DNA from 3 places in the Modestobacter sp. VKM Ac-2983 genome. Region 2 is predicted to be linked to each of the others. Evidence: riboswitches for the same ligand, from Rfam matches in the RefSeq annotation. Region 2 holds a riboswitch; each other region holds the start of a gene.
The links. Region 2 has a riboswitch for cyclic di-AMP ahead of O2W18_RS00370 (LysM peptidoglycan-binding domain-containing protein). Riboswitches for the same ligand answer to the same signal wherever they lie in the genome.
Positions count from the first base shown of each region.

Region 1: it holds a riboswitch for cyclic di-AMP, as region 2 does, so the genes downstream of both, O2W18_RS09270 (transglycosylase SLT domain-containing protein) here and O2W18_RS00370 (LysM peptidoglycan-binding domain-containing protein) in region 2, are expected to answer to the same signal.
Region 3: it holds a riboswitch for cyclic di-AMP, as region 2 does, so the genes downstream of both, O2W18_RS10360 (hypothetical protein) here and O2W18_RS00370 (LysM peptidoglycan-binding domain-containing protein) in region 2, are expected to answer to the same signal.

Region 1 is NZ_JAPVBK010000002.1:585,135-595,556, forward strand. Features, by position in the region: gene O2W18_RS09225 (HpcH/HpaI aldolase/citrate lyase family protein) at 1-543, opposite strand, end outside; gene O2W18_RS09230 (hypothetical protein) at 641-1,237, opposite strand; gene O2W18_RS09235 (SDR family oxidoreductase) at 1,298-2,077, shown strand; gene O2W18_RS09240 (HNH endonuclease signature motif containing protein) at 2,383-4,116, shown strand; gene O2W18_RS09245 (hypothetical protein) at 4,432-4,725, shown strand; gene O2W18_RS09250 (Dyp-type peroxidase) at 4,842-5,912, opposite strand; gene O2W18_RS09255 (cupin domain-containing protein) at 5,938-6,330, opposite strand; gene O2W18_RS09260 (universal stress protein) at 6,547-7,101, shown strand; gene O2W18_RS09265 (class I SAM-dependent methyltransferase) at 7,107-7,754, shown strand; cyclic di-AMP (ydaO/yuaA leader) riboswitch at 7,920-8,068, shown strand; gene O2W18_RS09270 (transglycosylase SLT domain-containing protein) at 8,085-8,981, shown strand; gene O2W18_RS09275 (YceI family protein) at 9,143-9,742, shown strand; gene mftD (pre-mycofactocin synthase MftD) at 9,889-10,422, shown strand, end outside.
Region 2 is NZ_JAPVBK010000001.1:72,568-82,989, reverse strand. Features, by position in the region: gene O2W18_RS00400 (alpha/beta hydrolase) at 1-745, opposite strand, end outside; gene O2W18_RS00395 (zf-HC2 domain-containing protein) at 815-1,585, opposite strand; gene O2W18_RS00390 (sigma-70 family RNA polymerase sigma factor) at 1,633-2,187, shown strand; gene O2W18_RS00385 (cytochrome c oxidase assembly protein) at 2,234-3,220, opposite strand; gene O2W18_RS00380 (DUF5926 family protein) at 3,312-4,247, opposite strand; gene O2W18_RS00375 (cytochrome P450) at 4,369-5,580, shown strand; cyclic di-AMP (ydaO/yuaA leader) riboswitch at 5,843-5,941, shown strand; gene O2W18_RS00370 (LysM peptidoglycan-binding domain-containing protein) at 6,065-6,829, shown strand; gene O2W18_RS00365 (SigE family RNA polymerase sigma factor) at 7,092-7,652, shown strand; gene O2W18_RS00360 (hypothetical protein) at 7,649-8,614, shown strand; gene araA (L-arabinose isomerase) at 8,666-10,189, opposite strand; gene O2W18_RS00350 (L-ribulose-5-phosphate 4-epimerase) at 10,186-10,422, opposite strand, start outside.
Region 3 is NZ_JAPVBK010000002.1:823,661-834,082, reverse strand. Features, by position in the region: gene O2W18_RS10370 (protein adenylyltransferase SelO) at 1-147, shown strand, start outside; gene O2W18_RS10365 (alpha/beta hydrolase) at 186-1,013, opposite strand; gene O2W18_RS10360 (hypothetical protein) at 1,056-1,949, opposite strand; cyclic di-AMP (ydaO/yuaA leader) riboswitch at 1,971-2,123, opposite strand; gene O2W18_RS10355 (quinone oxidoreductase family protein) at 2,281-3,255, opposite strand; gene O2W18_RS10350 (hypothetical protein) at 3,260-3,619, opposite strand; gene O2W18_RS10345 (extradiol ring-cleavage dioxygenase) at 3,616-4,497, opposite strand; gene O2W18_RS10340 (citryl-CoA lyase) at 4,490-5,314, opposite strand; gene O2W18_RS10335 (CaiB/BaiF CoA transferase family protein) at 5,311-6,498, opposite strand; gene O2W18_RS10330 (amidohydrolase family protein) at 6,719-8,221, shown strand; gene O2W18_RS10325 (IclR family transcriptional regulator domain-containing protein) at 8,293-9,123, shown strand; gene paaZ (phenylacetic acid degradation bifunctional protein PaaZ) at 9,149-10,422, opposite strand, start outside.

The DNA of each region.
Region 1 (10,422 bases), on a different contig from region 2:
CAGGCCGCCGACCCGGCTGGCGATGACCAGGCGGGAGCGTGGGTAGGCCATCGCCAGGTCGTCGGCGCTGGTGCCGGTGTCGCGCCGGTAGTCACCGCTGCCGAAGGCGAGCCGGAAGGCGCCGCGGGCGGAGGCGATCCGCACGGCCTCCTCGATGCCCAGCGCCGACTCGACGAGGGCGAGCACCGGGGTGGAGCCGCCCAGCCGGTCGTAGGTCTCGGTGACGTGCTCGGCGGCCTCGGTCTTGGCGAGCATCACGCCGGCCAGGCCGGGGAGTCCGGCGAGCGCGGCGACGTCGTCGGCCCAGAACGGGGTCGCGTGGTCGTTGATCCGGACCCAGGCCCGGTTGCCGGGGGCGGAGAGCCACTCGACGACGTCGGCCCGGGCATCGGGCTTGCGGGCCGGGTCGACCGCGTCCTCGATGTCGAGCACGATCTGGTCGGCGCGCGACTCGTGCGCCTCGTCGAACAGTTCCGTGCGGGCGCCGTTGACCAGCAGCCACGAGCGCGCGATTCCGGGGTCTACGTTCCTGCCTCTGTGCACCGGGACATTGTGGGGGCCGCGGGTCCGCCGGTTCCCGCGGGGGTGCCGCACGGGGTGTGCGCCCGGGTGTCGCTCGCGGTGGCCGGGCGCCGGCCGGTCAGGCTGCGCGCCGGCCGAGCAGGTCGAGCAGACCCACCCGCCAGTCGACGTCCACCCGGCGCCCGGCCCAGTCGCGCGGACGGACGAGGTCGAACCGGACCAGTTCCGGCTCCCGGCCGAGCGTGCGCGCGTCGGCCCACAGCAGCGCCAGGTGGTCGCGCCGGCGCAGGTCGGGAGCGCCGTCGATCGCCAGCTGCAGGCGCTGCTGGGCGACCGGCGCCTGCCGGTAGAAGTCGCGCAGGCCCTGGGTGTCGGCGGCCGGCAGCTCGCCGTCGTCGGAGTGCCACACCCGGACCACCTCGGTGGGGGTGCGCAGGATCAGCCCGCTCATCGGCAGCCCGAGGTTCTCGTTGCCGGGGTCGAGCAGCTCCAGCTGGGTGCCGAACGGGTGGTCGTCGTGCTCGGCGTAGGGGCGCAACCGCTCCATCGCCTCCCGGCGGACCAGCTGGTGGTCCAGGTGGCGGTCGGCGGCCGGCTGCCAGCCGTGCGCCGCGTGGATCTCCCGGCTGACGGTCAGGCCACCGAGCAGTGCATCGCGCACCTCGACCAGCAGCGGGTGCAGTCGCCGGAAGGCGGCCTCGGGGCTGTTGTCCACGTCGGGCAGTCTGCCGGGCGGGGGTGACAGTCCCGGCTCGTGCCGCGGCAGGATCACCGCGTGTCCACCCCGCCGCCCGTGCCGTCCGCTCCGTCCCGCCCGGTCACGGTGGTGACCGGCGGCAGCCGCGGCATCGGTGCGGCCACCGCCGTCCACCTCGCCCGGCAGGGCCACGACCTGGTCGTCGGGTACCGGTCGGGCCGTGTCGAAGCCGAGGCCGTGGTGACCGCCGCGCGCGAGCGCGGCGTGCGGGCGGTCGCCGTCCGGGCCGACGTGGCCGACCCCGACGACGTCGACGCGCTCTTCGCCGCCGCGGCCGAGCAGCTCGGGCCGGTCACCGGGCTGGTCGCCAACGCCGGCCTGACCGCGCACCTCGGCGACCTGGCCGACACGCCCGTCGACGTCGTCCGGCAGGTGATCGACGTGAACCTGCTGGGCGTCGTCCTGTGCGTCCGCCGGGCGGCGCAGGTCATGTCCCTGCGGCGGGGCGGGCCGGGTGGGGCGATCGTCACCGTCTCCTCGAGTGCGGCGACGCTGGGTTCGGCGCACGAGTACGTGCACTACGCGGCGGCGAAGGCGGGCGTCGACGCGCTCACCATGGGGCTGGCGAAGGAGCTCGCGGACGACGGGGTCCGGGTCAACGCGGTGGCGCCGGGGCTGGTCCGCACCGGCATCCACGCCGGCGCCGGTGACGCCGGTCGGCTGGAGCGGGTCACGGCCCGGGTGCCGATGGGTCGCCCAGGGGAACCGGACGAGATCGCGCCGGCGATCGCCTGGCTGCTGGGGCCGGAGGCCGGCTACGTCTCGGGCGCGGTGCTGCGGGTGGCCGGCGGGCTCTGATCAGGAGGCCCTAGCCCGGCCGGCGGCGCGCGTCGGTCTGCCGACCCCGTGCGCCCGTGTCGCCGTGTCGCCGTGTCGGGACGTCGACTCGACGAGTTGTCGACTCGTGGACACGCCGACTCGTGCGAACGCCGATCCGCACCCCGGTTCGCAGGGTGACCGGGATGCGTCTCGTTGGGTCCAGAACTGTCAGACCCTCTCCCTAGGTTCGTGGTGTGTCCATGGGCGATGGGTTCGGGGTGGCGGTGACGGTGTCACCGCGGTCCTCGTCGGCCTGCGCTGAGTTGCCTGCACCGCCTGCGGGGGTGACGCGGCGGCGGACCCGGTTGTCGGAGGTGCTCCCGCCGAGCGGCTTCTCCGACGCGGGTCTGGTGGGGGAGCTGGGCACGATCGCCGACGTGCGGGCGCAGTTGGCTGCCTATGAGGCGGTGGTGGTGGCCGAGCTGGCGCGGCGTCGCCCGGTGGAGTGGGATCTGACCGATCAGCAGCCGGGGCACGGGGTGGAGGGCTGGCGCCCGGTTCGCGTGCCGGTGGGGGTGAGTGAGTTCCTGGCCGATGAGCTGGCGGTCGTCGCGGGCATCTCGCGGACGGCGGCGACCCTGTTGGCGGAGCGGTCGCTGGTGTGGGTGCATGAGCTGCCGGAGACGTGGGCGGCGTTGGCTGATTCGCTGATCGACCCGCCGCGGGCAACGGCGATCGCGAAGGCGTTGGGCGGACAGTCGCAGGCTGCGGGCGGCCGGGTGGAGCCGGCGGTGGTGGCCGAGGTGGAGGCGCAGGCGTTGGGGTGGGCGGTGGCGGGGGAGACGCCGGTGCGGTTGCAGGAACGGACGGCGGCGGCGTTGATCGCGCTGGACGATGCGGCGGCCGATCGGCGGCGGAAGAAGGCCGAGCAGTGTGCCGATGTGACCACCCGGGCCACCGCCGATGGGATGGGTCAGCTGGTGGCGGACCTGCCGATGCCGGTGGCCGCGGCCTGCCGAGAGACGGTCGACGGTTATGCGCGGATGGCGAAGGCCGAGGGTGATGAGCGGCCGATCGGGCAGCTGCGTACCCAGGTGATGGCCGACCTGATCCTGCGGCCCTGGGACACCAGCCGGGAGCCGGTCACCGCCCATCTGACGGTCCTGACCCCGCTGCCGGCGCTGCACCCCCACCCCTTCGACGGCTCCACCCCGCCGGGTGAGGGCCACGGCACGCCCGAGGGAGGCCACCGGGCGCCGGACGAGAACCACGGGCCGGGCGAGGGTCTCCACGCGTCGGGCGAGGGTCACGAATCGGGCGAGGATCTCCTCGCACCGGGTGGGGGTCACGCGGCGGGCGCGGGCGGGCTCCCGGCGTGCGATGACCGGGATGCTGCGACGGTGGACGGGGCGCCGATCACCGCCGGGCAGCTCCGGGAGCTCCTGGCGCAGCTGGATGCGATCTGCCCCGGTGGGCTACAGGCCCCGACCGGGGGCACGCTGGGCATCGACCTGACCGACCCGGACACCGGGGCGCTGCGGGCGACGGTGACCCGCCCGGAACTGGAGCGGCTGGCCCGCCGCGGCTGCCCCGCTCATCCCGACCGGGACTGCGGGTGCGGGGTGCTGGACCGGCCACCGCCGATCGACCGCTACACCCCGACCCCGGCCCAGCAGCGGTACGTGCGGGCCCGGGACCGGACCTGCCGACATCCCGGCTGCCGTCGACCGGCCGCGCGCACCGACCTGGACCACGTCTGCGCCCACCGCGACGGCGGGGCCACCGACTGCACCAACTTGTGCTGCTTGTGCCGGCGACACCACCGGCTGAAGACCCACGCACCCAGGTGGCGGTTCGTCATGACTGACGACGGCGCCCTGTCGGTCACCACCCCCTCCGGCGTCACCCGGACCACCCGACCACCCGGCCTCCACCTGCCCAGCCACCGAACACCGAGCTCCCGAACACAGAGCTCCCGAACACCCGGCCGCCAGCCACCGGGCCTCCGGCTGTCCGCCACCGGACAGCTGACCGGAGGCGGGAGCCCACCCGACCCGGACGACCCGCCGCCTTTCTGAGTCCCTACGGGCCGCCTTCCTGAGTCCCTACGGCTTGTGGCCGCCGCGCTTTCTGAGGCCCCATGGCCTGTGGCCCCTGCTTCCTGAGGCCCATGGCGTGGGGCCGCCCCGGCATAGGGGAAGCCGCGTCGACTTCCTCGACAGCGTGCGAGAGGAGGTCGCCCGGCGGGTCCACCCGGGTACCAGATCGGCGTGCGGACGTGACCTCTGATGCGGGTGTGACACGAGTGTCCAGAGAGCAAGAACGGCAGCTCAGGGCCGCCCGTGAGCCCTGTTCGAGTCACAGCGAGCGCACAACGGGCCGATAAGCACATCGTGATCCGTCACCACCTCGCAGCGAGCTCGCCGCGGAGCCCTCAGTGGTTCGACCCGGCGCACCAGGCCGACATCCTCGCGGCCTTCGACAGTCAGGTCGCCGCCGGGCTGCACGATCGGAAGCCGCACAGCCCGCGACCGGAACGGGTCCGCGAACTGGGCCAGCTCGCTGCAGCGAGTGCGCTCCCGGCCCGGGCGGCGCTGCTCCGCTGGGGAGCGCTGCCGGCCTCTGTCCGCGCGCACCTGCTCACCAGCTGGTACGGCAGTCAGGTCGCCAGGAGCTCCGCCGCCTGACTTGCTCGGCGGCCAGCACCGGCCGCCGGCATGGCCGGACAGACCCCTCGGCGCAGTGGCTGCCCAGGCACGGTCGGTCACCTGCCGCTGCGGCCGAGGATCTCATCGGGGGACGGTCAGTCCCAGGGCTCGCCGCAGGCGGCGCAGCGACCCGTGGGCAGCCGCTCGGTCAGCCGGCCGCACACCGGGCAGACCCGGTCGAGCCAGCACGCCGGGTCACCACCTTCCGGCTCCGGCTGCGCCGGCTGCTCCTGCTCCTGGGTCACGGTGGCCGTCAGTCCTCGTCGGGGGGGCGCGAACCGGGCCAGGGCGTCGATCGACGGGCACGTGTAGTACGCCCCGCTCAGCGGGGTCAGGAAGCCGGTCAGCCCGTCGCGCACCCCGTCTGTAGCCCCGGCCATCCGGCGGAGCATCTCGGTGAGGCGCCACTGGTCGCGGGCGAACCCGACGAACGCCGTCCCGTGGTCGGTGACCCCGCCGTAGGCGACGTTGCGCCGGAAGATCTGCTTCTCCTCGCCGTCCACCTCGACGGTGGTGCGGGCGACGTGCGCGCTCGGCAGCATCACGTCGTCGGGCAGCTCGACGCTGTCCGGCTTGGTCCGGCCCATCATCATCTCCTGGCCGTGCATCCCCAGGGACTCCCAGGCGGCGCTGTCGTGCCGCCACACCTGATAGAGCACGATGCTCGCCCCCGCACCCGGCTCGCCGGCAGGCACGGCCGCGACCTCCGCGGCGGTCAGCAGCGAGGGGTTCTCCGTGCCGTCGATGAAGCCGGTCAGGTCCCGGTCGTGCCGGTACAGCCAGCCGGTGACCTCTGCGGCCACCCGGGCGACGCCGGCCAGGGCGGCCAGCACGGCCCGGGCGTTGTCGAAGACCGCGGTGCGATCGCCCCCGGCGACCCAGATCCAGGCGTCGTGCTGGGTCGCCGGCATCCGGTAACGGCCGGCGCCGACGAGGTCCTCGGTCCAGCTGGCGGCGTCCGCCGGGGCGTCGTCCGGGGCGACGGCGGCCCACAGCTCCGGCCGGAAGCCGACCACGAGGTTCACCCCACCGGTGGAGGAGAGCGGACCGGTGAGCCCGGCCACCCCGCGGACCAGGTCCTCCGCGGAGCAGCCGGGCTCCAGGTCGAGCTCCAGGTAGCAGTGCTCAGGGGTGCCGAGGGCGAAGATGCCCGGCTGCGTCGTCACGACGCCCACCCTGCCCGATCGGGCCTCAGCTGGTCGGCGGCTCGTCCTTGCCGGCCTCCTCGAGCGCGTCGGCCTCCTCCTTGGTCTTGTGCACCGCCTTGTCGGCGTGCTCCGGCGGGCCGTAGACCGTGTAGAGCACCAGCGGGTTCACCCCGGTGTTGAGGAAGTTGTGCTTCTTGCCGGCGGGGACGACGACGAGGTCACCCTGGGCGACGTTCTTCTTCTGCCCGCCGACGACGGCCTGGCCGGTGCCGCTGACGAAGGTGAGGATCTGGTCGATCTCCTCGTGCACCTCCTCGCCGATCTCCCCACCCGGCGGGATCGTCATGATCACCAGCTGGGTGTGCTCGCCGGTCCAGAGCACCCGACGGAAGTCGGCGCTCTCCTCGGCGACGGTGGCGATGGTGAAGTGCTCCATGGCTGCCGTTCCTCCTCGATCCAGTCGATCCTGCCGGCGCGCGCCGGCTCATGATCAGTGAAGAGCAGAGCGGCCTCCGCCGCGATCCGAAGGCCCCCGGCCCGGACGACACGGGGGAACAGGCCCTCCGACCCTGCCGTCGACCGGCCGGGTGGGGGAGGCTTCCTGGTGCCGGGTACCGGCGGAGCACGAGCACACGAGCACTGGAGGACGGCGTTGACGCAGCAGCCAGCAGACCGGTCGGGGAACGCAGCACTCGCTGCCGAGCGGGACGAGGCGGCCACCGAGCTGGCCGAGGTCGAGGGAGAGGTGTCGACCCGCGCCGCCGTCGAGGGTGGCGTCGTCGTCGGCCACGACGGCTCGGACTGCGCGCAGGAGGCGCTGCAGTGGGCCGCGACGCTGGCCGAGCGCGCCTCCTGGCCGCTGCACGTCGTCCGCGGCTGGCGGATCGCCACCGCCCCGCAGCCGCCGAGCTGGGAGCTCGGCTACGTGCCGCCGATCGGTGAGTACGAGCAGGCGGTGCAGGCCGACCTGGAGGCCGACGTCCGGGCCGCGCTGGGCGCCGAGCGGGCCGGCGAGGTGACCTGCCACGTCGTGCACGCTGCGCCGGTGCGGTCGCTGCTCGAGGCCGCGCAGCACGCCGACCTCCTTGTGGTCGGGGCCCGCGGGCGAGGCGGCTTCGCCGGGCTGCTGCTCGGCTCGGTGAGCGACCAGGTCACCCGGCACGCCCCGTGCCCGGTCACCGTCGTGCGCACCGAGCGCAAGGCCTGACCGGCGTGGCGGTCCAGCACCCCGTGCCACCGGCCTTCCTGCGGGCCCACACCCGGCTGGACCGCCCGTCGCTCGTCCCCGAGGTGCAGCTGCACGTCGCCGACGACGTCGTCGCGCTCTGGGAGGCGATGGAGACCGAGGGCGGCGGAGCCGGCGAGGACCCGCCGTTCTGGGCCGCGGCCTGGCCCGGCGGCCAGGCGCTGGCCCGGCACGTGCTCGACCACCCGGAGCTCGTGGCCGGCCGCCGGGTCCTGGACCTGGGCGCGGGCAGCGGCCTGGTGGCCGTCGCCGCGCTGCTGGCCGGGGCGAGCGGGGTGCTGGCGAGCGACGTCGACCCGTACTCGCACACCGCGGTCGGGCTGAACGCCGAGGTCAACGGGGTGGCCGGGATCGAGGTCGTCGGGGACGTCCTGGACGAGGAGCTACCGGACATCGACGTCGTCCTGGCCGGCGACGTCTGTTACGACCGGGAGATGACCGCCCGGGTGCTGCCCTTCCTCGGCGCGGCCTGGCTGCAGGGGGCCACCGTCCTGCTGGGCGACCCCGGACGGGCGTACGTCCCGAAGGAGGGCCTGGTGGCCCAGGCGGAGTACGACGTACCGGACGCCGCCGGGGGAGCGGTGCGCCGGACGACGGTCTGGCGGCTCCCCTGAGGCCCACCGGCACCAGCCGTCCCACTGCTGCTGCCCCGCCCCGCCACCGGATGGGAGACGTGGCACATGGCGACGAAATCCGGCTCCCGGCATTGTCACGCCCAGGCGACGGCCTCTACCGTGGCCAGGTCCGGTCGGACGTCTCGTCCCCACCCGGGGAGCCCGCACCGGATGCCGCCGAATCGCTGCACGCAGCGAACCGGGGACCCACCGCACCACTGGGGTGAATCCCGCCCGGGCAGCCGCCCGGCTGGGTAGGGCGACTTCCCGCCCGAATCCGTCAGCTGACTCGGTAGGCGGCCGCGGAAGACCCACGGAGCCCCTCTCTTCATGTCCCGTCGCACCACCGCGTCCTCGTCCGACGAGCAGCTGCCCGCCACCGAGGTGCTCCCCGCGCTCTCGACCGGCGCCGATGACGCCCCGGTGGCCCGGCGGGCTCGTCGTCAGCCCCCGGGGGGCCTCCGTCGGCCCACGCTGTACGTCGGCGTCGCCGCCGCCGGGGCGATCCTGGTCAACGTCCTCGTCGGCGGTGAGCCCGGCACGCGGGCCGAGGCCGCCGTCGAGCCCGCGAGCGTCGTCGCCCAGCTGGACCTGAGCTCGCAGCAGACCGGGACCGCCCTCGTCGACGGCCCCCTGGCCGACCGGCTCGGCCAGCTCGCCGCCAACCGCAGCGAGCGCGAGGCCGCCCAGGCCGCCGCCGCGCAGGCGCAGGCGGCCGCCGACCAGGCCGTGCTCGACGCGCAGGCAGCCGCAGCAGCGCAGGCCGCCGCCGAGGCGCAGGCCGCGGAAGAGGCGCGGATCGCCGCCGAGGCCCAGGCCGCTGCGGAGGCGAAGGCCGCGGAGGAGGCAGCGGCTGCCGCCGCTCGGGCGGCGACCCCGGCCCCGTCCAGCACCACCAGGGCGCCGGCTGCGCCTGCCCCCGTCGCGTCCTCCGGGTCGGGCTCGTTCCAGGACTACGCCCTGGGCAAGCTCGGCGGCGACCAGACGGAGTTCTCCTGCCTGGAGAGCCTGTGGGGCAAGGAGAGCGGCTGGAACCCGAACGCGCAGAACCCGAACAGCACCGCGTACGGCATCCCGCAGTTCCTGGACTCGACCTGGAAGAGCACCGGGATCGCCAAGACCGCGGACGGCTACCGGCAGATCGACGCGGGGCTGATCTACATCACCAACCGCTACGGCTCGCCGTGCGCCGCGTGGTCGCACTCGAAGGCCACCGGCTGGTACTGACCCACCGGCGGTGCGCAGCGAGGCCCGGGTCCGGCCGGACCCGGGCCTCGCTGCGTCCGATGCAGTGCCGAGGTGTCGGGCAGATGGCCCTCCTGTGCACCGGCGGGGGACCATCGGGGAGGATCGAGGGGTTCGACCACCGAGACGAGGAGCGCTGATCCGTGGGCAAGCACCGCGCACCCGAGGGCGCCGCGACGGACTTCGACGCCGCCACCAGCGCCCTGGCCGACGTGACGGGCGACTACACCGTCGACGTCACGCACACCCGGATCGGCGTCCGGGCCCGGCACGCCATGGTGACCACCGTGCGGGGTGCCTTCACCGACTTCTCCGGCACCGCCCACCTGGACACCGCGACGCCGACGGCCAGCAACGTCCGACTGCGGATCGCCACCGCCAGCATCGACACCGGGACGCCGGACCGCGATGCGCACCTGCGCTCGGCCGACTTCCTGGACGTCGAGCAGCACCCCGAGATGGTCTTCGTCTCCACCGCGGTCGAGCAGGTCGACCGGGACGTCTACCGCGTCACCGGCGACCTCACGATCAAGGCGGTCACCCGGCCGGTCTCGATCGACTTCACCCTCACCGGCTCGGCGTTGGACCCGTTCGGCAACATGCGGGTGGGCTTCGAGGGCGCGCTGGCCATCAAGCGCAGCGAGTGGGACCTCACCTGGAACGCGATGCTGGACACCGGTGGCGTGCTGGTCAGTGACCGGATCCAGGTGGAGTTCGACGTCTCGGCGATCAAGGACGCCTGACCGGCGCACTGTGTCCCAGGCCACCCTCGGCCGCTAGGGTGGCACTCAGTGCCACGTAGGGCGCCGGGGGACCGGCCGGCCCCGCGACGGCAACCCCGGTGACGACGGCGTCGCCCGGGACGAGTCGAGCAGCAGGGGGTCCGCAGGTGGCGAACGCGTGGTTCGAGTCGGTGGCGGAGGCGCAGCGCCGGGCGAAGCGGCGGCTGCCCAAGGGGGTCTACGGGGCGCTGGTGGCCGGCTCCGAGCGCGGGCTGACCGCGGCGGACAACCTCGCCGCCTTCACCGAGCTCGGGTTCGCCCCGCACACCGCCGGGCTGAGCAACGAACGGCAGCTGGCCACCACGATCATGGGCCAGCCGGTCTCCATGCCGATCATGATCAGCCCCACCGGGGTCCAGGCGGTCGACCCCGAGGGTGAGGTCGCCGTGGCCCGCGCCGCCGCCTCCCGCGGCGTGGCGATGGGCTTGTCCTCCTTCGCCAGCAAGCCGATCGAGGAGGTCGTGGCGGCGAACCCGCAGACCTTCTTCCAGATGTACTGGGTCGGCACCCGCGAGGAGATGCTCGGCCGCATGCAGCGGGCGAAGGCCGCCGGCGCGGTCGGCATGATCGCCACGCTGGACTGGTCCTTCGCCTACGGCCGCGACTGGGGCAGCCCGTTCATCCCGGAGAAGATCGACTTC
Region 2 (10,422 bases):
CGTAGAGGTCGGCGTCGATCGGGTACGAGGCGTCGAGCACCACCGCCCGGATGCCCTCGGGGTGGTCGCGCATGGCGGTCTGTGCCAGCCGCGTGCCGTAGGAGATCCCGTAGAGGTCCCACTCCTCGTGGCCCAGCGCCCGGCGCAGGTCCTCGAGGTCGGCGGCGGAGGCGGCGCTGTCGTAGTCGTCGAAGTCGACGCCCTCGTCGACCAGCCGCTGCCGGCACTCGTCCAGCGCGGCGGTGGCCTGGGCCGCCAGCTCCTCGACCGGCTCGTCGGAGCCCAGCGACTCCCGCACCCACGAGCTGTACTCCTCGCAGGCCAGCGAGGGCTCGGTCAGCCCGGTCCCCCGCTGGTCGAGCAGGATCAGGTCCCGCTCCTGGGCGAGCGGCTCGTACAGCTCACCGAACGCCAGCGGCACGATCTCCAGCGCACCCTGGCCCGGCCCGCCGGAGAGGTAGACGAGCGGTTCCTCCGCCGGGTCCTCGGCGGCCGCGGCGACCACGCCGAAGGCCAGGCTGACCGTGCCGGCGCCCGGGTCGTCGCGGTCGGCCGGCACCTCGAGGGTGCCGCACTCGATGTCGACCCCGGCCGGGACGTCGAACCCGCAGGCGCCCCACTCGACCTCGCCGGGGGCGGCGGTCGCCGTCGTCCCCCCTGCCTCCGCGCTGTCGTCCTCGCCGTCACCGGTACAGCCGGCCAGGACGAGGACGGCGAGCGGCACCAGGGCCAGGCGACGGTCCATGGGTCTCCTCCGTGTCAGCTGCCGGTCGCACCGGCTGGTCACCGCGGCCAGTGAACCAGGGGCACGCGGTCAGGCGGCCGCGCGCTCGCCGCCGCCTTCGGCCCGGACCACGGCACGCGCGGCCGGGCCGGCGCCCCGCCAGCCGGGCGCCGCAGGACGCTCGGTCCACCGCCCGGGCTCCGCTCCCCGGGCGGCGGCCCACCGCGTCACCGGCCGGGCGACCCGCTCCCCGGTCGGCCCGGTGCGGACGCCGCGATTCCGCAGCGCGAGCCAGCTGACCAGCACGGCCCCACCGAGCAGCAGCAGGTGGCCGACCGCCCGGCCGGTGTGCACGTGACCGGCCCCCAGGTCCCCGACGGTGACCCAGGCGAGCACCGCGGCGAAGGGCAGCAGGAAGGGCAGGGCCCCGGCCGCCAGCCGCGGCAGCACGGCGACGCCGAGGAAGCAGGCGGCCAGTCCCAGGTTCCAGGCCCCAGTCTCGTGCGCCAGGTGCACCGGGGCGGCCGCCGCAGCACCGGTGCCCAGCAGCGCCGGCAGGCTGACCGCCAGCTGACCGGCGCCGACGGCCAGCAGGGTGAGCCGGAGGGCGGCGTCCAGCCACGCCCGGGAGCGGACCGCCGGCTGCACCGCAGGCAGCCGCCCCAGCACTGCGGCGGTCACGTCGGGCACCGCCGCGACCGGGGTCAGCCGGGCCCGCCGGGTGACCTCCGCCGCGGCCTCGGCCCACCCGCGGCAGGCCGGGCACCTGCCCAGGTGCTCGTCGACCCAGGTCTGCGGGAGGCCCGGCGACTCGCCGTCCAGGTCGGCGGAGACCGCCTCACGACAGGCTGCACAGCTCACGGTGGCATAGTCGCCGCCGACGACCGCAGAGTTCCCGGAGGGTCCACGTGGGGCAGCTGGAACGTCTCGCTGCCCGCGCAGCCGAGGGCGACAGCCTGGCTCAGGCCGCGCTGATCCGGGAGACGCAGACCGACGTGTGGCGGCTGTGCGCGCACCTGGCCGACCGCCAGGTCGCCGAGGACCTCACCCAGGAGACGTTCCTGCGTGCGCTCCCGGCGTTGCCGGGCTTCGAGGGCCGGTCGTCGCTGCGCACCTGGCTGCTGTCGATCGCCCGGCGGGTCTGCGCCGACCACCTGCGGTCCCGGAAGCGCCGCGGCCTGGTGCTGGTCTCCGACGACACCGACCTGGCCGACCTGGTCCGCGACGTGCCGGAGGACGAGGTGGGCGGGTCGGTCGCCGCGCAGGATGTGCTGGACCGACTGGAGCCCGAGCGCCGGGAGGCCTTCGTGCTCACCCAGCTGATCGGGTTGCCCTACGCCGAGGCCGCCGAGGTGGCGGGCTGCCCGATCGGCACGATCCGCTCGCGCGTGGCCCGGGCCCGGGCCGACCTGGTCGAGGCGCTGGTCGCCGCCGACCACCCCCGCAGCCGCCGTCCCTCCTAGCGCACCGCCCCTCCCGGGGCCGAGGTCCCGACGTCCGCCCCACCGGTCAGGGGTGCTGGGCCGCCAGCCGGCGCAGGCGCTCGTTGTACGCGGTCAGCTCGGGGTCCTCGCCGCTCTCGCCGCGGGCGATCGCCCGGTCCCGGGTCCGGTCGGCGGCCCGGTTGGACCGTTCCTCCGAGCGGGTCCACTGGAAGAAGACCACCGCCAGCACCAGCACGGTGGGGAACTCACCGAACGACCAGGCGATGCCGCCGGCCGCCCCCTGGTCGTAGAGCGGGTCGATGCCCCAGGACTCCGGCGGGGTGGCGTAGCTCGTCAGCAGCACGGAGCTGCTCATCATCACGATCACGCCGAAGAAGGCGTGGAACGGGGCGGGCAGCAGCAGCTCGAGCATCCGGGCGCCGTGCCCGGAGCGCCGGGGCCACGGGTCGATGGCCATGATCGGGCCGAAGAACAGCAGCCCGGTGACCAGGAAGTGCAGCAGCATGAACGTGTGCCCGACCGTCGTCGACATGAGGTCGTCGAACAGCGGGGTGAAGTAGACGCCGTAGAGGCTGGCGATGAACAGCGGCACGGTGAAGAACGGCGAGGCGACCAGCTGGCCCAGCCGGCTGTGCAGGGCGCCGAGCAGCGCGCGCCGCGGCACCCCCGCGGGTCCCTGCGCCGCGGGCAGGGCGCGCAGCATCAGGGTGACCGGGGCGCCGAGCAGCAGGAGCAGCGGCGTGATCATGCTCAGCACCATGTGCTGCACCATGTGCAGGCTGAAGAGCGCCATGCCGTAGCTCTGCAGGCCACTGGCGGTGACGTGGAAGAGGCTGGCGCAGCCGATCAGCCAGGCCACGGTGCGGGTCGGCGCCCAGCGCACCCCCCGCCGGTGCAGCCGCCACAGCCCGACCAGGTAGCCGACGGCCAGCAGCACGGCCAGCCAGGCCACCGGCGAGGCGGCGGCCAGGTCCAGGCCCAGCACCCGCCCGGTCGTCGGCGGCAGCTCCGGGACGTGCATCCCGCCCATGCCGCCGTGCTCGTGGCCCACGTCAGTCCTCTCTCAACTCCGCTGTGCGGCCCCCACGGTAGGCCTGGCCCGTCCCCCTCGCCGCAGTCGGCGAGGGGGACGGGCCCTCGGCTCAGCGCAGGGTGACCTGACGGGACAGCAGCCCGGCGCGGGCCCGACGCTCGTCGGCGTTCAGCGGCTCGGTGACCGCCAGCGCGGCCTCCAGCCGGGAGTGCAGCTCCGCTGAGGGACCTGCCCACTCGGCGCCCGGCACCTCACCCGGCACGTCCCACACCGGGACGGCGAGGCCCAGCGCACGGAAGGCACCGGCGTAGCGGGTGCCGTCCCCCAGACTGAGCTGCTCGGCCGCGCCGAGCCGGGCGAGGGCGTCCAGCAGCGCCTCCTCCGGCTCGGGGCGCACCCAGCGCACGTGCCCGCGCTCGGTGGTCGGCCGGCACCAGTACGCGGCCTCCAGGCCGGCCAGCCGCACCGTGGGCATCACCATCTCGTTGGCCTGCTGCAGGCTGGCCCGGGCGGTCGCGTCGACGTCGGCGCCCTCGAGCCAGAAGCCGAAGTCGTCGTGCACGGTGACCTCGAACGGCGCCGAGAGGTCCAGCAGCTCCTGCAGCCGCGGCCCGGCCGAGCCGGCGGCACCGATCGGGCCCGGGTCGACGGGAGCGCCGGCCGGGGCCTCGAGCGCGGCGGCGAGCGCGGTGCCGAGGTCGCGGCTGACGTCGTCGGAGGAGGTCTGCAGCTGGACGCCGAGCAGGATCTCCCCGTTGGCGCGCACCAGGGCGGGGGTGCCGCCGGGCAGGACGCTGGCCAGCGTGACCGACCGGCCGTCCGTGGTGGTCAGCTTCGCGGTGGCGGCCGGCACGAGCTCGCGCAGCGCCACCCAGTCGACCTCGCCGGGCAGGCCCTCGAACGGGCGGAGCACCGGCTGGCCGTAGCCGGAGCCGTGGCAGTGCTTGTAGCGGCGGCCGGAGCCGCAGGGGCAGGGCGCCTTCGGGTTGGTCTCACCGGCTGTCGCAGCCGGGGCGGCGGGACGGCGGGTCGTAGTGCGGGCCATGCATGCGAGGGTAGTCAAAGGACCCCCTCGCCCCCCGCCCCTCGCACGCTCGCGGCGGGACCCTGCGAGGGGGCCGCCCGCACTGCCGTGCCGCGCCGCTCCCCTCAGTACGCTGCTGCCGGTGACGCCGGCCCCTGCTCCGCTCGACCTGACCGACCCCGTTCTGGTCGCCGACCCCTACCCGGCCTTCGCCGTGGCCCGCGCCGCGGCGCCGGTGCAGTGGAACGAGCAGCAGGGCATGTGGCTGGCCCTCGGCCACGCCGAGGCCAACGCCGTCCTGCGGGACCGGCGGCTGGGCCGGATCTGGTCGGACAAGGCGCCGGCGGAGCGGTTCGAGAGCTTCAACCTGATCCACCGCAACGCGATCCTGGAGATGGAGCCGCCCACCCACACCCGGCTGCGCCGGCTGATCAGCGCCGCGTTCGCCCGCGGACACGTCGAGCGGCTGCGACCCTGGGTGCAGGAGCTGGCCGACTCCCTCGTCGACTCCCTCGTCGAGCGCTCCGCCGGGGACACCGGCGTCGACGTGCTGTCCGGGATGGCGGAGGAGCTGCCGGTCGCCGTCATCGCCGAGCTGCTGGGCGTGCCGGCAGCCGACCGGCCGCTGCTGCGCCCGTGGTCGAACGCCATCGTCAAGATGTACGAGTACGGCCGGACGACGGAGGTCGAGGCCGACGCCGAGCGGGCCGCCGCCGAGTTCGTCGCCTACCTCCGCGAGCTGGCCGCCGAGCGGCGGACCGCCCCGGGGGAGGACCTGCTCACCCACCTGGTCACGGTGCGCGACTCCGAGGGCGACCGGCTCACCGAGGACGAGCTGGTCACCACCTGCATCCTGCTGCTCAACGCCGGGCACGAGGCGACGGTCAACGTGAGCGGCAACGGCCTGCTGGCGCTGCTGGAGCACCCGGACCAGCTGGATCGGCTGCGCGCGGACCCGGACCTGCTCCCGACGGCGATCGAGGAGCTGATGCGCTTCGACTCGCCGCTGCAGCTGTTCGAGCGCACCGCCACCTCCGACGTCGAGATCGGCGGGGTGACCGTCGCCCAGGGGCAGAAGGTCGCCGCCCTGCTGGGCAGCGCGAACCGGGACCCGGCCGTCTTCACCGACCCCGACACCCTCGACGTGGGGCGCACCGACAACCCGCACATCTCCTTCGGCGCGGGGGTGCACTTCTGCATCGGCGCCCCGCTGGCGCGGGTCGAGCTGCAGGCCTCCTTCGGTGCGCTGCTGAGCCGCACCTCCCGGCTGGAGCTGGCCCGCCCGGCCCGACGCCGCCCGGAGTTCGTCATCCGCGGGCTCCAGGACCTGCCGGTCGTGCTCACCGGCCGCTGAGCCCCCAGCCCCGGCCCCGGTGCAGCGGACCACATGCCGTTGCGTCGGGAAACGACCCGGGGGCACCAGTCCACGGCGCGTCCATGATCCGTCACAGCTCGTGCTGACCGCGTCGGGGAGCCCGGGAAAGCTCACCGCCGACCGGCTCCGCCGGCCGACGGCCTGCCTACCGTTGGTCCGTCCGCCACACGGCGGGCTCCGGACGACGACACCGCCGAACCTGCCCACCGTCGGCCCGGACGTCACGAGACCACGGGCAGGCGCGGGGGACCCACCTCGCAAGACCAGGCCTCCGGGCCTTGGGGTGAAGCCGCAGCACGCGGCCGGGCAGCTCTCGCCCGAACCCGACAGCTAACTCCGCAGGCGGCGAGAGGCACACACACCCATGCTCAATCGCTTCACGGCACGGCGCGACCGCTCCTCCGGGCGATCCGCCTTCGCTTCCGCGGCGCGCCCGGCCATGGTCGTCGCGGCAGCTGCAGCGATGTCCTTCGGGGTCATCGCGCCCGCCCAGGCCCACACCGGCAGCCACACCGTCAGCCCCGGGGACACCCTCAGCAAGCTGGCCAGCAGCCACGGCACGACCTGGCAGACCGTCTACGCGGCCAACCAGGGCACCATCGGCGGCAACCCGAACGTGCTGCGCGTCGGCCAGGTGCTCTCCATCGGCGGCGGCTCGGCCCCCGCGGCTGCACCGGCGGCCGCACCGGCAGCGGCCTCCGGCAGCTACGTCGTCCGCGCCGGCGACACGCTGAGCAAGATCGCCGCGGCGCACGGCACCACCTGGCAGAGCATCTACGCCGCCAATCGCGACACCATCGGCGGCAACCCGAACGTGCTCCGCGTCGGGCAGGCCCTCACCCTCGGCGGCGGGGCAGCACCCGCGGCCCCGGCGCCCAGCCGGCCGGCCCAGCAGGCCGCCAGCCGCAGCGCCGACCGGACCGCCACCGGTGACCCCCGCAGCATCGGCCGGACCATGGTGGCCGAGCGCGGCTGGGGGGCCGGCGAGTTCACCTGCCTGGACAGCCTGTGGACCAAGGAGAGCAACTGGAACCCCACGGCCGACAACCCGAACTCCAGCGCCTACGGCATCCCGCAGGCGCTGCCCGGCTCGAAGATGGCCTCGGCCGGCCCGGACTGGCGCACCAACCCGGCGACCCAGATCACCTGGGGTCTGGGTTACATCAGCGACCGCTACGGCACCCCGTGCGCCGCGTGGGCGCACTCCCAGGCCAACAACTGGTACTGATCCACGAGCGCGACGGGTCGGTCGGCGCGGTCACGCGCTGACCGGCCCGCACCGGTGATCCGGGCCGACCGGACCATCGGCACGACGACGCCCCGGCCGGGCAACCGGCCGGGGCGTCGTCCGTTCCGGACGAGATCCTCCGGCCCCTGCCAGAGGCCCACTCACCGCGCCCGCTGAGCCGTTACCGGATCGTGACCGGGGGACCTGGGGGCCAGCCGGACTGCCGATGCGTCTCCTCAGTGGGACCAGCGGAAGGGATGCGGTGGCGAAGGAGCAGGACGAGGAGTTCACCGACTTCGTCGGTGCGCACGGCCCACGGCTGCTGCGCACCGCCGTGCTGCTGACCGGTGACCGCGGCCGCGGCGAGGACCTGCTGCAGACCGCGCTGGCCCGCGCGTACGGCCGGTGGAGCACGGTCCGCCGCGCCGACGACCCCGTCGCCTACGTGCGCAAGATGCTGGTCAACGGCCACCTGAGCTGGCTGCGCCGGCTCAGCAACACCGAACAGGTGGTCGAGTGGTTCCCCGACTCCCCGGACCGGGTGGACCTGCAGGCGCTGCACGCCGAGGCCGACGAGCTGCGCACCGCGCTGCGCGAGCTGAGCCCGCGGGTGCGCACCGCGGTGGTGCTGCGCCACCTCGACGACCTCAGCGAGGCCGACACCGCACGCCTGATGGGCTGCTCGGTGAGCACGGTAGGCAAGCACGTCTCCCGCGGCCTCGCCGTGCTGCGCACCGTCCTGGACCGTTCCCCCGGGCCGTCCTTCCACCCCTCCCCCGAACCGTCCCCCGACCCGGCACGGACCACCCGGAGGCACGCGTGAACCCCCACGAGCGCGACCTCGCGGGCCGGCTGCACGGTCTGGCCGACGAGCTGACCGCCGGCGGAGGCGGCGATGCCGCCGACGCGGTGGCCCGCTGGCGCCACCGGCGCCGGACCCGGCGGACGTTGACGGCGGTCGCCGTCGGCGTGGCCGCGGTGGCCGTCGGAGGCGTGGTCGCCGTCGGCCCACCGTCCTCCGCACCGCTCCCCGGGGGCACCGCGCGGCCGACGGTCACGTCGTCGGCGCCGGCCACGGCACCGACGCCGCCGCCGCCCGGAGAATCCACGCCGTCCGGGACACCGGTGCCCGACGACAGCCCGGTCACCGGCGGTGCGACCGAGGCCTACGGCAAGGAACCGATCCCGGCGGTGTCCGCGGCGGAGAAGGCACGGCTGACCGCCGAGGCGCAGGCCGACCTGGACCGGGTGGTCGACGCCCTGCCGCCGTCCCTGGCGTTCCCCTCGCCCACCGAGTGGGACCGGTGGCTGCCGGAGCCCAAGCCGTACCCGGGCCGGGACACCGCGGACGACCTCTCCACCTGTCCGGTGCTGTCCGACGGCCTCTCCGCTGCTCTGGGGTCCCGGATGAGCTACTGGACCGGCACGCTGCCCGGCGCGTGCACCTGGGCGCCAGTACCGCTGCTGTACGACACCATCGACTACCCGTTCACGGTGCGCGTGGGCTTCCTGGGCGACGGGACGACGCCCGCCGACGTCGCCCGCGATGCGTTCGACTGGGTGCCCCAGGGCGATCCGACCCCCTGCCCCCGGGCCGACGTGGTCGACGGCGGCGTGCTGATCCGGTGCAGCTCGGTCGACCAGGCGTCGTTCCAGCTGGCCGTCCCCGACGCCCGCGGCAAGGGCACCTGGGTGCTCGACGCCACGGCCGACCAGGACGGCGAGGTCACCGCCGCCGAGGCGTTCACCGCGCTGCTCGACGGCGTCGCCCGGAACTACGGGTGAGACGACGACGCCCCGCCCGCAGAACCGGGCGGGGCGTCGCGCGTCAGGCGTTCAGAGGCGCTGGTTGAGCCGGTGGTAGGCGGCGCTCCAGCGCAGCTCCTTGGCCAGGCTGCGCCGGGTGGTGTCGGCGTCGATGAGCACCAGCTCGGTGTCGAAGACCTCGGCCAGGTCGGTCAGCTCCTCGGCTCCCAGCTGGGTCGACAGCACCGTGTGGTGCGGCCCGCCGGCCGTCAGCCAGCCCTCGGTCGCCGTCTCGAAGTCCGGCCGGGGTTCCCAGACCGCCCGGGCGACCGGCAGGTTCGGCAGCGGCTCGGACGGGTCGACGACGTCGATCTCGTTGGCCACCCAGCGGAACCGGTCGCCCAGGTCGCACCAGCCCAGCGTGATGCCGGCGGCGGGGGCTGCGGTGAACACCAGCCGGGCCGGGTCCTCGCGGCCGCCGATGCCGAGCGGGTGCACCTCCAGCCGCGGCTTGTCCCCGGCGATCGTCGGGCACACCTCGAGCATGTGCGCGCCCAGGATCTTCGGGGTCTCCGAGGCCAGGTCGTAGGTGTAGTCCTCCATGAAGGAGGTGCCACCGGGCAGGCCCTGGGCCGCGACCTTGAGCACCCGCAGCAGCGCGGAGGTCTTCCAGTCGCCCTCGCCGCCGAAGCCGTAGCCGTCGGCCATCAGCCGCTGCACGGCCAGGCCGGGGAGCTGCCGCAGGCCGCCGAGGTCCTCGAAGTTGGTGGTGAAGGCGCCGAAGCCGCCGTCCTCCAGGAACGAGCGCAAGGCCACCTCGATCCGGGCCTGGTAGCGGACGCTGTGGTGCCGGTCGCCGCCGGGACGCAGGTCGGCGTCCATCTCGTAGAGGTCGCCGTACTCGGCGACGACCGCGTCGACGGCCGACTCGGGCACCCGCTCGACGACCGCGACCAGGTCGTTGACGCCCCAGGTGTTGACCGACATGCCGAAGCGGATCTCCGCCTCGACCTTGTCGCCCTCGGTGACCGCGACGTTCCGCATGTTGTCGCCGAACCGGGCCAGCTTCAGGCCGCGGGCGGCAGCGGCACCGGCGGCGGCGCGGGCCCAGGAGCCCACCCGGGCCTGCACCCGGGAGTTGCCCGCGTACCCGGAGACGGTGGTCCGCGGGGTGCGCAACCGGGTCAGCATGAACCCGTACTCCCGGTCGCCGTGGGCGGCCTGGTTGAGGTTCATGAAGTCCATGTCGATCGTCGCCCACGGCAGGGCGGCGTCGGCCTGGGTGTGCAGGTGGAGCAGTGGCTTGCGCAGCGCGTCCAGCCCGGAGATCCACATCTTCGCCGGGGAGAAGGTGTGCATCCAGGTGATGACGCCGAGGCAGTTCGGGTCCTCGTTCGCCTCCCCCATCATCCGGCGGATCGCGCCGGCGTCGGTGAGCACCGGCTTCCAGACCACCCGGACCGGCACGGCGTCGGCGCCGTCCAGCATCGCGGCGACCTGCTGCGACTGCTCGGCGACCTGCTGGAGGGTCTCCTCGCCGTACAGCCCCTGGCTGCCGGTGAGGAACCAGATCTCCGAACCCTCGAATGCCACCTGCTGCTCCTTCGTGCTCATCGTTGTCCGTAGACGTTCTGGTAGCGCGCGTACAGCGAGTCGATGTCCGCCTGCGCGATCGGGACCGGCTCACCGAGCTGCCGGGAGAGGTGCACCGTGCGGGCGACGTCCTCGGTCATGACGGCGGCCTTGACCGCGGCCTTCGCCGAGGCCCCGATGGTGAAGACGCCGTGGTTCTTCATCAGCACCGCCGGCGAGCGGTGCCCCTGCAGGGTCTCGACGATGCCCTGGCC
Region 3 (10,422 bases), on a different contig from region 2:
GCGGCGACCGCGGGCGACCTGGCACCGCTGGGCCCCCTGCTGGAGGCCGTGACCCACCCCTACACCGAGCGGCCGGGCCTGGAGCGGTACGCCACCCCCGCCCCCGCCGACTTCGGCGCCACCTACCAGACCTTCTGCGGCACCTGACCCAGCACCACCAAAATGGCCATTTTGGTGGTGCTGGGTCAGGGGTCGGTGGTCAGGCGGGCCAGTTCGACGACGGCGGCGACCAGCTGGTCGCCATCCAGCAGGACGGCGTCGTTGTGGTCGGCGCCGGGCACCTCGACCGTGCGGTGCAGCTGCCCGGCGGCACGGGCCACCTCCCGGCTCTGCTCCGGCGGCACGATCGAGTCGGCGGTGCCCAGGACGACGGTGGTGGGCACCTCGACCCGGGAGACCAGCTCGGCCACCGGGTAGCGGTCCCGCAGCAGCAGCCGGACCGGCAGGAACGGGTAGTGCTCGCTGCCTACGGCGGCCAGGTCGACGAACGGCGAGCGCAGCACCAGCCCGGCCGGCGGGTGCGCGACGGCCAGCTCGGTGACGACGCCGGCGCCCAGGCTCTCCCCGTAGTACAGGAGCCGCTCGGCCGGGACCCCGCCGTCGGTCAGCAGCCAGTCGCGCGCCGCGCGGACGTCCAGCGCCAGACCAGCCTCGCTCGGGCTGCCCGGGTTGCCGCCGTACCCGCGGTAGTCGAACAGCAACACCCCCAGCCCCGCGTCCGACAGTGCCCGGGCCAGCGGGGCCCGCACCCCGCGGTGACCGCCGTTGCCGTTGGCCACGAGCACGGTCGGGGCGTCAGCCGTCGGGCCGGGCACGAACCAGGCGCCGAGGGTCAGGCCGTCGGCGGTGGCCAACTCGACGTCCCGGCCACCGGGGAGGACGTCAGCGGCGGCCGGCACCGGGCCGGCGTCGGGCAGGTACACCAGCCGGCGTTGGAACGTCCACAGCAGACCGACCACCACGACCAGCACGATGGCACCGATCAGCGCGGCCCGGAGCACCGACCGCAGCACCACCCCATGGTGGCGCGCTGCCGGCGGCCGGGCCAGCGCCGTCTAGCGGTAGTTGACGTGCGGGTGGTCGAAGTGGTTCGCCGTCACGCTGCCCCGGTCCTCCATCTGCTTCCAGGAGCCGCCGGGCGAGGAGAGCATCCGCTGCTCCCAGATGATGTAGTCGACGCCGAGCTCGGCCCAGTTGGCCACGTGGTACGCGACGATCGCATCACCGAGGGCGGCGTTGGACATGACCATGTAGTCCACCGCCAGCCCCGACGGGTGACCGTGCGGGTCGGCAGCGCTGGGCCGCGTCCCGCCCAGGGTGATCGAGCCGGCGCCGGGCACGTTGCTGACCACGGCGTTCGCGGCGGCCTGCGCCTGCGGCTTGATCGGTCCGGCGGAGTTGCTGATCTTCGCGGTCGCGGTCACCGCGGTGCCGGAGCTGGAGGGCGCCGCGGCGGAGGGCTTGGCCGCGGTCCCGGCCCGTGCCGGAGCTGGGGCGGCTGACTGCGCCTCGGCCTCAGCAGCGGCGGCCTCGGCGGCGACCCGAGCGGCCTCGGCCTCAGCGGCGGCCGCGGCCTCGGCGGCGAGGCGCGCTGCCTCCGCCTCCGCTGCCTGCTGGTCGAGCACGGCCTGGTCGGCCGCGGCCTGGGCCTGCTGGGCGGCGGTCTGCTCGGCCTCCCGGGTGGCCCGGCTGGCTGCCAGCTCCTCGAGCGGCCGGAGGTCCTCGGTCCCGTCGACGGCGCCGGACTCGGCGGCCAGCCCCAGCTGCGCGGCGACGCTCACCGGCTCCGAGGCCACGGGGTCGGCCTGGGCCGCCGGACCGGCGCCCACGACCACGTTGACCAGGACGGCACCGGCCGCCGCGACGGCGAGGTAGAGCCCGGGCCGACGGACGCCGGCCGGCGGACGTCGGCGGCTGGTGGAGCTGGAGGTGGTGGTGCGGGCGCGCATGGGCAGGAGTGCTCCGTACAGGTGTCTTCCGATGGCCGCCTACCAGGTCAGCTGACGGGTTCGGGCGGGAAGCAGCCCTACCCGGCCCGGACTTCTCGTCCGGGCGCGGGATTCACCCCAGTGGTGCGGTGGGTCCCCGGCTCGCCCCGGAGGGCGACTCGGCGGCGTCCGGTCGGGCTCCCCGGGTGGGGACGTGGCGACCGACTGGACCCGGCAAACCTAACGGCGTCATCGAATCGTGACAATCCGTCGCCCGCATTTCATGGGGTGACGGTGGTCGCGTCACTCTCCGGACACACCCGTCCCATCCGTCACCACCGCCGGTGTCCGGTCAGCGCACCGACAGCTCGACGACGGACCGGCTCCCGCCCCCGGCCGCGGTGGCCGCCCAGGCCTCCGCGACCCGCGCCAGCGGGAGGACGGCGTGCTCCACCCGGAGCTGCCCGGCCGCGGCGTGCCGCAGCACCGAGGTCAGCGCGGCGGCCCGCTGCTCGCCGGTGAGCGCGTTGTTGGTGTAGCCGAGCACGTCGATGCTCCGGCTGCGGAGCACGGCGGAGGAGAACTCGGCGGCGTCCCCGGCCGCGCCACCCAGGTTGACCAGCCGCCCACCGGGCGCCAGCACCGAGCACGCCGCCGCGGCCACGGCGCCGAACACCGGGTCGACGACGAGGTCGACGTCCGAGCCGACCGTCTGCCGGATCCGGGCAGCCAGGTCGCCGCCGTCCCCGGTGAGGACGACGTCCTCGGCGCCGGCCCGGCGGGCACGGTCCGCCGCGGACGGCGACCGGCAGACCCCGACCACCCGCCCGGCCCCCAGCGCCCGGGCGGCCCCCAGCGCGGCCTGGCCGACCGCACCCCCGGCACCGAGCACCAGCACCCGCTCCCCCGGCTGCAACCGGCCGCGCCAGGTCAACGCCATCCAGCCGGCGACCGCGGACAGGCCCAGCGCTGCCACGACCGGGTCGGGCAGGTCCCCGGCGAGCGGGACGACGTCGGCGTCGGGCACGGCGCAGAGCTCGCCCAGGCTGCCGTCGCCCGGGCTCATGCCCGCGGAGGTGGCGAACCAGACCCGGGTGCCGGGCGCCAGCACGGCCGACGACACCACGACCCCCACCCCCTGCACGCCGGGCACGTACGGCACGGCCGGGCGGCCGAAGTACGACGTCCCGGAGGCGCAGAGCAGGTCCAGCGGCACGACCGGGGCGGCGGTCACCCGGACCAGGGTCCGGCCCTCGCCGGGCACCGGGTCCGGGTGCTCCGCGAGGGCCGGTGGCTCGCCCGGCTGGGTCAGGACGGCGGCGCGCACCGGCTCAGGTCGCGATGTCGGGGTAGGGCATGGAGATGTGCTCCATCGCCTTGCCGTAGGCGCGCTGGTACTCCATCGGCCCGTGGTCGCGCTCGAACAGCGCGATGAACAGGGTGAGCGTCAGGAACGGGTGCGCGCCCATCTCGAAGAGGGCCACGTGGTCGTGCTCGGCCAGCGCCCGCCGCTCCCCGTCGGTGAAGGCCAGCCAGGTGGTCTTCTCCGCCGGGATGCAGTTCAGGACGGTGTTGGCCATCTCGGCCTCCCACCAGGTGACCGTGCCGGCCGGGTCCTCCCGGTAGCGCTCGGTCAGCTCCGGGTCCCGGTCCACGGTGTAGAGGAACTTGTCCAGCAGGTACTTGCTCATGCCGACACCCCGCCCGTGCTCGGGACCCCGTTGGGGTACCAGGTGAAGTACGCCTCCATGGTGTGGAACAGGTCCAGGGTGTCCACGTGGTCGGCCTTCGCGCCCTCCCCGGCCACGCCCATCATCAGCATGAAGTCCATGAACCCGTGGGTGGCGTTGCCCGGGTGGTGCAGGGACTCCAGGGAGACCTCGGCCAGGCAGCCCTCGATGTCCCCGCTGGCGATCCACTCGACGGCCTTGCGGTCGAACTCCGGGTCCGGCCCGTGCTCGCCGAACTGGCGCGGCCCGCCGAGTTCCAGGGACAGGTGCCCGGTGCCGATCACCGCCACCCGCTTGTCGCTCTCCCAGGACTCCACCATCTCCCGGATCGCCCGGCCCAGCTGGACGAAGCGCTTCGGCTGCGGCAGCGGCGGGGCGAAGATGTTGGTGTAGACCGGCACGATCGGCAGGTCGGCCTGCGGGCGCAGCGTGATGATCGGGCAGGTGATGCTGTGGTCGATCCGCAGCTCGTTGCTGAACGCCAGGTCGAAGTCCCGGTCCAGCCCGTCGCGCAGCAGGTGCGCGGCCAGGTCCTCCTCACCGCGCAGCGTCATCTTCGGCAGCCCGAACTCGCGCTCCTCGTTGTGGAAGTTCGCGTCGAAGAACGGTGCCTTCCCGATGAGGAACTGCGGCATGTTGTCCAGCCAGAGCTGGTGGAAGTGGTCGCTGCCGACCATCACCAGGACGTCGGGCTCGGCGCGGGTGAGCGTCTCGCGGAACGCCTCGATCTTCGCCACCCACTCGTCGGCGAACGGCGGCCGGTCAGCACCGGTGGCCGTGCTCGCCCGGTAGTAGAAGGGGTGGTGGGTGGACGCGATGACCGCGGCCAGTTCAGCCATGACTGTCTCCGTTGAGGTCAGGGACGTACGGGTCGGGGGCGACGGACCGGTTGTTGAGGTCCACGGACAGGAAGACGTCGTTGGCGACCGGGTGCCGCAGCTCCTCGGCCAGCTGCCCGATCAGCCCGGCGGTGCGGGCCAGCAGGGCGAAGCCGCGCAACAGCTCCAGCGGCAGGCCGAGGTCGGCCAGCGCGGCACCGCACACCCCGGCGCCGTTGAGCGGCAGCGTCTTGCCGAGCACCTGGGGGTGCACCCGGCCGATGGCGGCGAACAGCGACAGGTGCGGGCCGAACAGCCCCTCCTCGGTCGCGATCTCGAACAGCCGCGGGGTGCGCGGGTCGCCGTCCTTGTGCACGTGGTGGCCGAGTCCCGGCACGAAGCGCCGCGCCGCCCGCTGGGCGGTCACCGTCTCCAGGGCCAGGGCGTCCCAGCCGGCGTCGTCGGTCGGCAGCGCGCCGTCCACCCCGGTCAGCACGTCGTCCAGGAAGCGGCCGGAGTCCTCGGTGACGCCGAGGAACCGGGAGCCACCGCCGAGCAGGCCGGCGGCGAGCGCCCCCTGCACCGAGTCCGGTGCCGACAGGTAGGTGAGCCGGGTGACGATCGCAGTCGGGGTGAACCCGTGGTCGGCGAGCGCGGCCAGCACCGCCTCGAAGACCCGGGTCTCCCCCGGCGTCGGCCGCCGCTGGGTGGCCAGCCAGAAGGCCAGCTCCCCGAAGCCGACGGTGCCCATGACGTCGCGGGCCAGGTCGGTGCCCAGCAGCGTGATCGACTCGCGGCTGGAGGCGCCCAGCGCGGTCGGGTACTCGGGGGTGGTCACGCGTCCTCCTCGGTGGCCAGCCACCGTCGCAGCTCGGCACCGTGCTCGTCCAGGGCCGGCGGCGGCAGCCGGTAGTCGGCCGGCGTCTCGGAGAAGGTGATCGGGTGGCGGACCGAGGGGACGCCGGCCTCGCCCTCCCCCACGGTCACCACCGGGTCCAGGCCGATCGACTCGGCGAAGGCCACCCCCTGGTCGACGGTGTTGATCGGCCCGCAGGGCACGCCCGCGGCGATGATGTCGTCGAACCAGTCCCGCTTGGACCGGGTGCTGAGCCGCTCGACCAGCAGCGGGCGCAGCTGGTCCCGGTTGGCCGTGCGGTCCTCGTTGCGGGCGAACCGCGGGTCGTCGGCGAGCTCGGGCACGCCGAGCACCTCGACCAGCCTGCGGAACTGGCCGTTGTTGCCGGCGGTGATGATCAGGTCGCCGTCGGCGCACGGGAGCGGCTCGTAGGGGAACAGGCTCGGGTGGCTGTTGCCCATCCGGAACGGGACGACGCCACCGGCGACGACGGCGCTGGCGTGGTTGACCAGCCCGGACAGCGCGGAGGACAGCAGGTTGACCTCGACGTGCTGGCCGCGACCGGTCTCGTGCCGGACGTTCAGCGCCGAGAGCACGCCGATGGTGGCGTGCAGCCCGGCCATCACGTCGAAGACGGAGATGCCGGCCCGGAACGGCTCGCCCTCGGGGTCGCCGGTGAGGCTCATCAGGCCGGAGATCGCCTGCACGATCAGGTCGTACCCGGGCAGCGGCGCACCGGCCGGGCCGCTGCCGAAGCCGGTGATCGAGGCGTAGACGACGCGCGGGTTGGTCGCGCTGACGCTGGCGTAGTCCAGGCCGAAGCGGCCGAGCCCGCCGGTCTTGAAGTTCTCGATGACGATGTCGGCGCGGCGGGCCAGCTCCTGCGCGACGGCGGCGTCGGCGGGGTCCTTGAGGTCCAGGGCGATGGAGCGCTTGTTGCGGTTCACGCCCAGGTAGTAGGTCGACACCCCCTCGCGCACCGGCGGCGCCCAGCTGCGGGTGTCGTCGCCGCCGGGGCTCTCCACCTTGACCACCTCGGCGCCCATGTCGGCCAGCAGCATGGTGGCGTAGGGCCCGGCCAGGACGCGGGAGAAGTCGGCCACCAGGAGGCCGGACAGCGGCCCCCGACCCGGCGCGGAGCCGGGCGGCAGTGGGTGTTCGGTCATCGGGTGTGGCCCCTCGAGCGGTGCATCGCCGTCAAGCGGACGGGCGTCCGGAGTGCCGCCGAGTGTCACCACCGCGCCGTTCGCCTGTCAACCGGAAGACGCGACTCCGTCGTTCGCCTTGACATGTGGTCGCGATCACCACGACAGTGGGGCCGTCGCCAGGCTGACCGTTGTACGGACACTCGTCCGTGACAGTCCGGTGACGGCCTGGAGGTAGACGATGTCCCAGCCCGACACCGACGTCGCGGGGCAGGCGACCGACCGCCCGGTCGTGCTGCGCAACGGCACCGTGCTGACCATGGACGAGGCACACACCGTGCTGCCCGACGCCGACGTCCTCGTCGTGGACGGGAAGATCGCCGCTGTCGGCCGGCAGCTCGACGTCCCGGCCGGGACCCTGGAGATCGACGCGCAGGGCGGCGTGGTGATGCCCGGCATGATCGACACCCACCGGCACATGTGGCAGACCGCGATGCGCGGCTACGGCGCCGACTGGACCCTCACCCAGTACTTCGTCTGGTACTACCTGGAGCACGGCAAGGCGTTCCGTCCCGAGGACGTGTACGCCGGCAACCTGCTCTCGGCCTGGGACGCCGTCGAGGCCGGCGTCACCACCACCGTCGACTGGTCGCACGGGCTGCAGACCGTCGACCACGCCGAGGCCGCCGCCGACGCCCTGCTCGCCGTCCCCGGCCGGTTCCTGCTGGCCTACGGCAACATCCAGGCCGGCCCCTGGGAGTGGGCCACCGACCCCGCCGTCCAGGCCTTCCTCAAGCGCCGCCAGGACGAGGGCAGGCTCGGCCTGCAGCTGGCCTTCGACGTCACCGGCGACCCGGCGTTCCCGGAGAAGCCCGCCTTCGAGGTGGCGCGTGAACTCGGCCTGCCGGTCACCACGCACGCCGGCGTCTGGGGGGCCACCGGCGACGACGGCATCCGGCTGATGCACGAGAACGGCTTCATGACGCCGGAGACGGTGTACGTGCACGCCGCCACGCTGACCACCGACTCCTACCACCGGATCGCCGCGACCGGCGGCTCGATCTCGGTGTCGACGGAGTCCGAGCAGAGCGCCGGGCAGGGCTACCCGCCCACCTGGCAGGTCCGCCGGCACGGCATCCCCGTCTCGCTGTCGATGGACACCAGCGTCTGGTGGAGCAGCGACCTGTTCTCCGCGATGCGCAGCACGCTGGGCGCCGACCGGTCGCGGGAGCACCTGGAGGCGCACTCCCAGGGGCAGACGGTCACCCAGGTGCACCTGCGGGCCGAGCAGGTCGTCGACTGGGCCACCCGCGGCGGCGCGCAGGCGCTGGGCCGGGACGACCTGGGCAGCCTCGAGCCGGGCAAGCAGGGCGACGTCGTGCTGATCAAGAACGACCGGTCGCCGGTGTCCTTCCCGCTCCTGAACCCCTACGGGCACGTGGCCTTCCAGGCCCAGCGCGGCGACGTGCACACCGTGCTCGTCGGCGGCCGGGTGGTGAAGCACGAGCACCAGCTGGTCGGCGCCGACCTGGCGGCGGTGCGGCGGACCGTCGACGCGACGGTCGAGCACCTGCAGTCGACCCTCGGCCCGGAGGCGTGGGCGGCCGGCATGAACCCGGACCTGCCGGACGACGACGTGCTGGACAACCCGTACACCTACACCGAGTACAAGTCCCACTCCACCCACGGAGCCCGGGGCAACGTGTTCGGCGAGCCCTCGCTCGACCAGCACACCTCACACTGAGCACCCGTCGCACCGCGCCAGGCCGGCGCGGTGCGACGCACAGCAGCAACGGGACGGGGAGGTGGCGCACGGTGGCAGGACGGGGCACGGGGCCCGACTTCGTGGAGGCGCTGGCACGCGGTCTGGACGTGCTGGCCTGCTTCGACGCCGACCATCCGGTCATGTCGCTCAGCGACGTCGCCGCCGCCGCCGGGCTGGCCCGGCCGACCGCGCGCCGGCTGCTGCTCACCCTGGAGGAGCTGGGCTTCGTCCGCTCCGCCGACGGCGCCTTCCGGCTGACCCCGAAGGTGCTCACCCTCGGCATGGCCTACGTCGGGGCGCTCGGGTTGTGGGAGATCGCCCGCCCGCACCTGGAGGCCCTGGTCGCCCGGACCGGTGAGTCCTCCTCGATGGCCCAGCTCGACGGCTCGGACATCGTCTACGTGGCCCGGGTGGCCGTGCCGAAGCTGATCACGCTGCGGGTGGAGATCGGCACGCGGTTCCCCGCCGTGCAGACCTCGCAGGGCAAGGTGTTGCTCGCCGCCCTCTCCCCCGCCGAGCTGGACGCCACGCTGGCCCAGCCGAGCCGCGCCGGGCTCCCGGCCTACATCGGCCGCTCCGCCGACCAGCTGCAGGCCGAGCTGACCGAGGTGCGCGCCCGCGGCTGGGCGCTGGCCGACGAGGAGCTCGCCCCCGGCGTCCGCTCGGTCGCCGTGCCCGTCCGGGACGGCACCGGCGCGGTGCGCGCCGCGATGAACGTGACGGTGCACGCCGCCGAGACCTCGACCGACCAGCTGCTCACCGAGCACCTCCCCCGGCTGCTGCGCACCGCCGGGGACGTCAGCGCCGAGTGGGCGCTGTGGCAGACCCGGCCGCACGTCCAGGTCGCCCGCCGGCCGGCCGGGACGACCGCCACCGGCTGACCCCGATCCGCCGCCGGGCGCCCGCTCAGCTCGGGTCGGCCGCCGGCGGCCAGGTCTTGGCCACCATGGTGAGCACGTCGTAGGTGGCCACCGGCTGCCCCTCACCGTCGACGATGACGGCGTCCCAACGGACCTCGCCATGGTCGGCATCGCCACGCGGGGTGATCTGCTTGCAGGTGAGCGTCACGGTGAGCTGCGCGCCGGGCTTCACCGGCGTGAGGAGGCGCAGGTTGTCGACCCCGTAGTTGGCCAGCACCGGCCCCGGGTCCGGGTCGACGAACAGCCCCGCCGCCCAGGAGACGATCAGGTAGCCATGCGCGACCCGCCCGCCGAACAGCGGGTTCGCCGCGGCCGCCGCCTCGTCCATGTGGGCGTAGAAGGTGTCGCCGGTGAACTCGGCGAAGTGCTCGATGTCGGCCAGCGTCACCGCCCGGGGCCCGGCGGTCACCGAGTCCCCGATCCGCAGCTCGGCCAGCGACTTGCGGAAGGGGTGGACGTCGTCCTCGCGCCGCTGGGCGCCGGTCACCCAGCGCCCGCCGATCGTGGTGAGCATGTCCGGCGAGCCCTGCACGGCGGTGCGCTGCATGTGGTGCAGCACCCCGCGGATGCCGCCGAGCTCCTCCCCACCGCCGGCCCGGCCCGGGCCACCGTGCACCAGCACCGGCAGCGGTGAGCCGTGCCCGGTGTTCTCCTTCGCGTCGTCCCGGTCCAGCACCAGGATGCGACCGTGCGAGTGCGCCGCACCCCGCACGAAGGCGCGGGCGAACCCCTGGTCGTGGGTGACCGCCGAGCCGACGAGGCTCCCCTGCCCGCGGGCGGCCAGTTCGACCGCCTGCTCGACGCCGTCGTAGGGCAGCACCGTGCTGACCGGCCCGAATGCCTCGACGTCGTGCGGCTCGCCGGCGGACAGGTCGTCGCAGCGCAGCAGCATCGGGGGCAGGAAGGCGCCCCGGTCCCGGTCGGCGCCGACGACGGAGAAGTCGTCGGGGTCACCGGCGACCAGGTCGGCGACCCCGCGCAGTGCCTTGACCGCGCGGAGCACCTCCTGCCGCTGGTCCAGGCTGGCCAGCGGGCCCATCGTGACGCCCTCGACGCCCGGCGCACCGACCACGACGTCGGCCAGCTTCGCGCGGGTCGCCTCGACGACGTCGTCCACCAGCTCGCGGGGCACCAGCGCCCGGCGGATGGCGGTGCACTTCTGCCCCGCCTTGACCGTCATCTCGGTGACGAGCTGGTCGACGAACAGGCCGAACTCGGGGGTGTCCGAGGTGGCGTCGGGGCCGAGCACCGCGCAGTTGA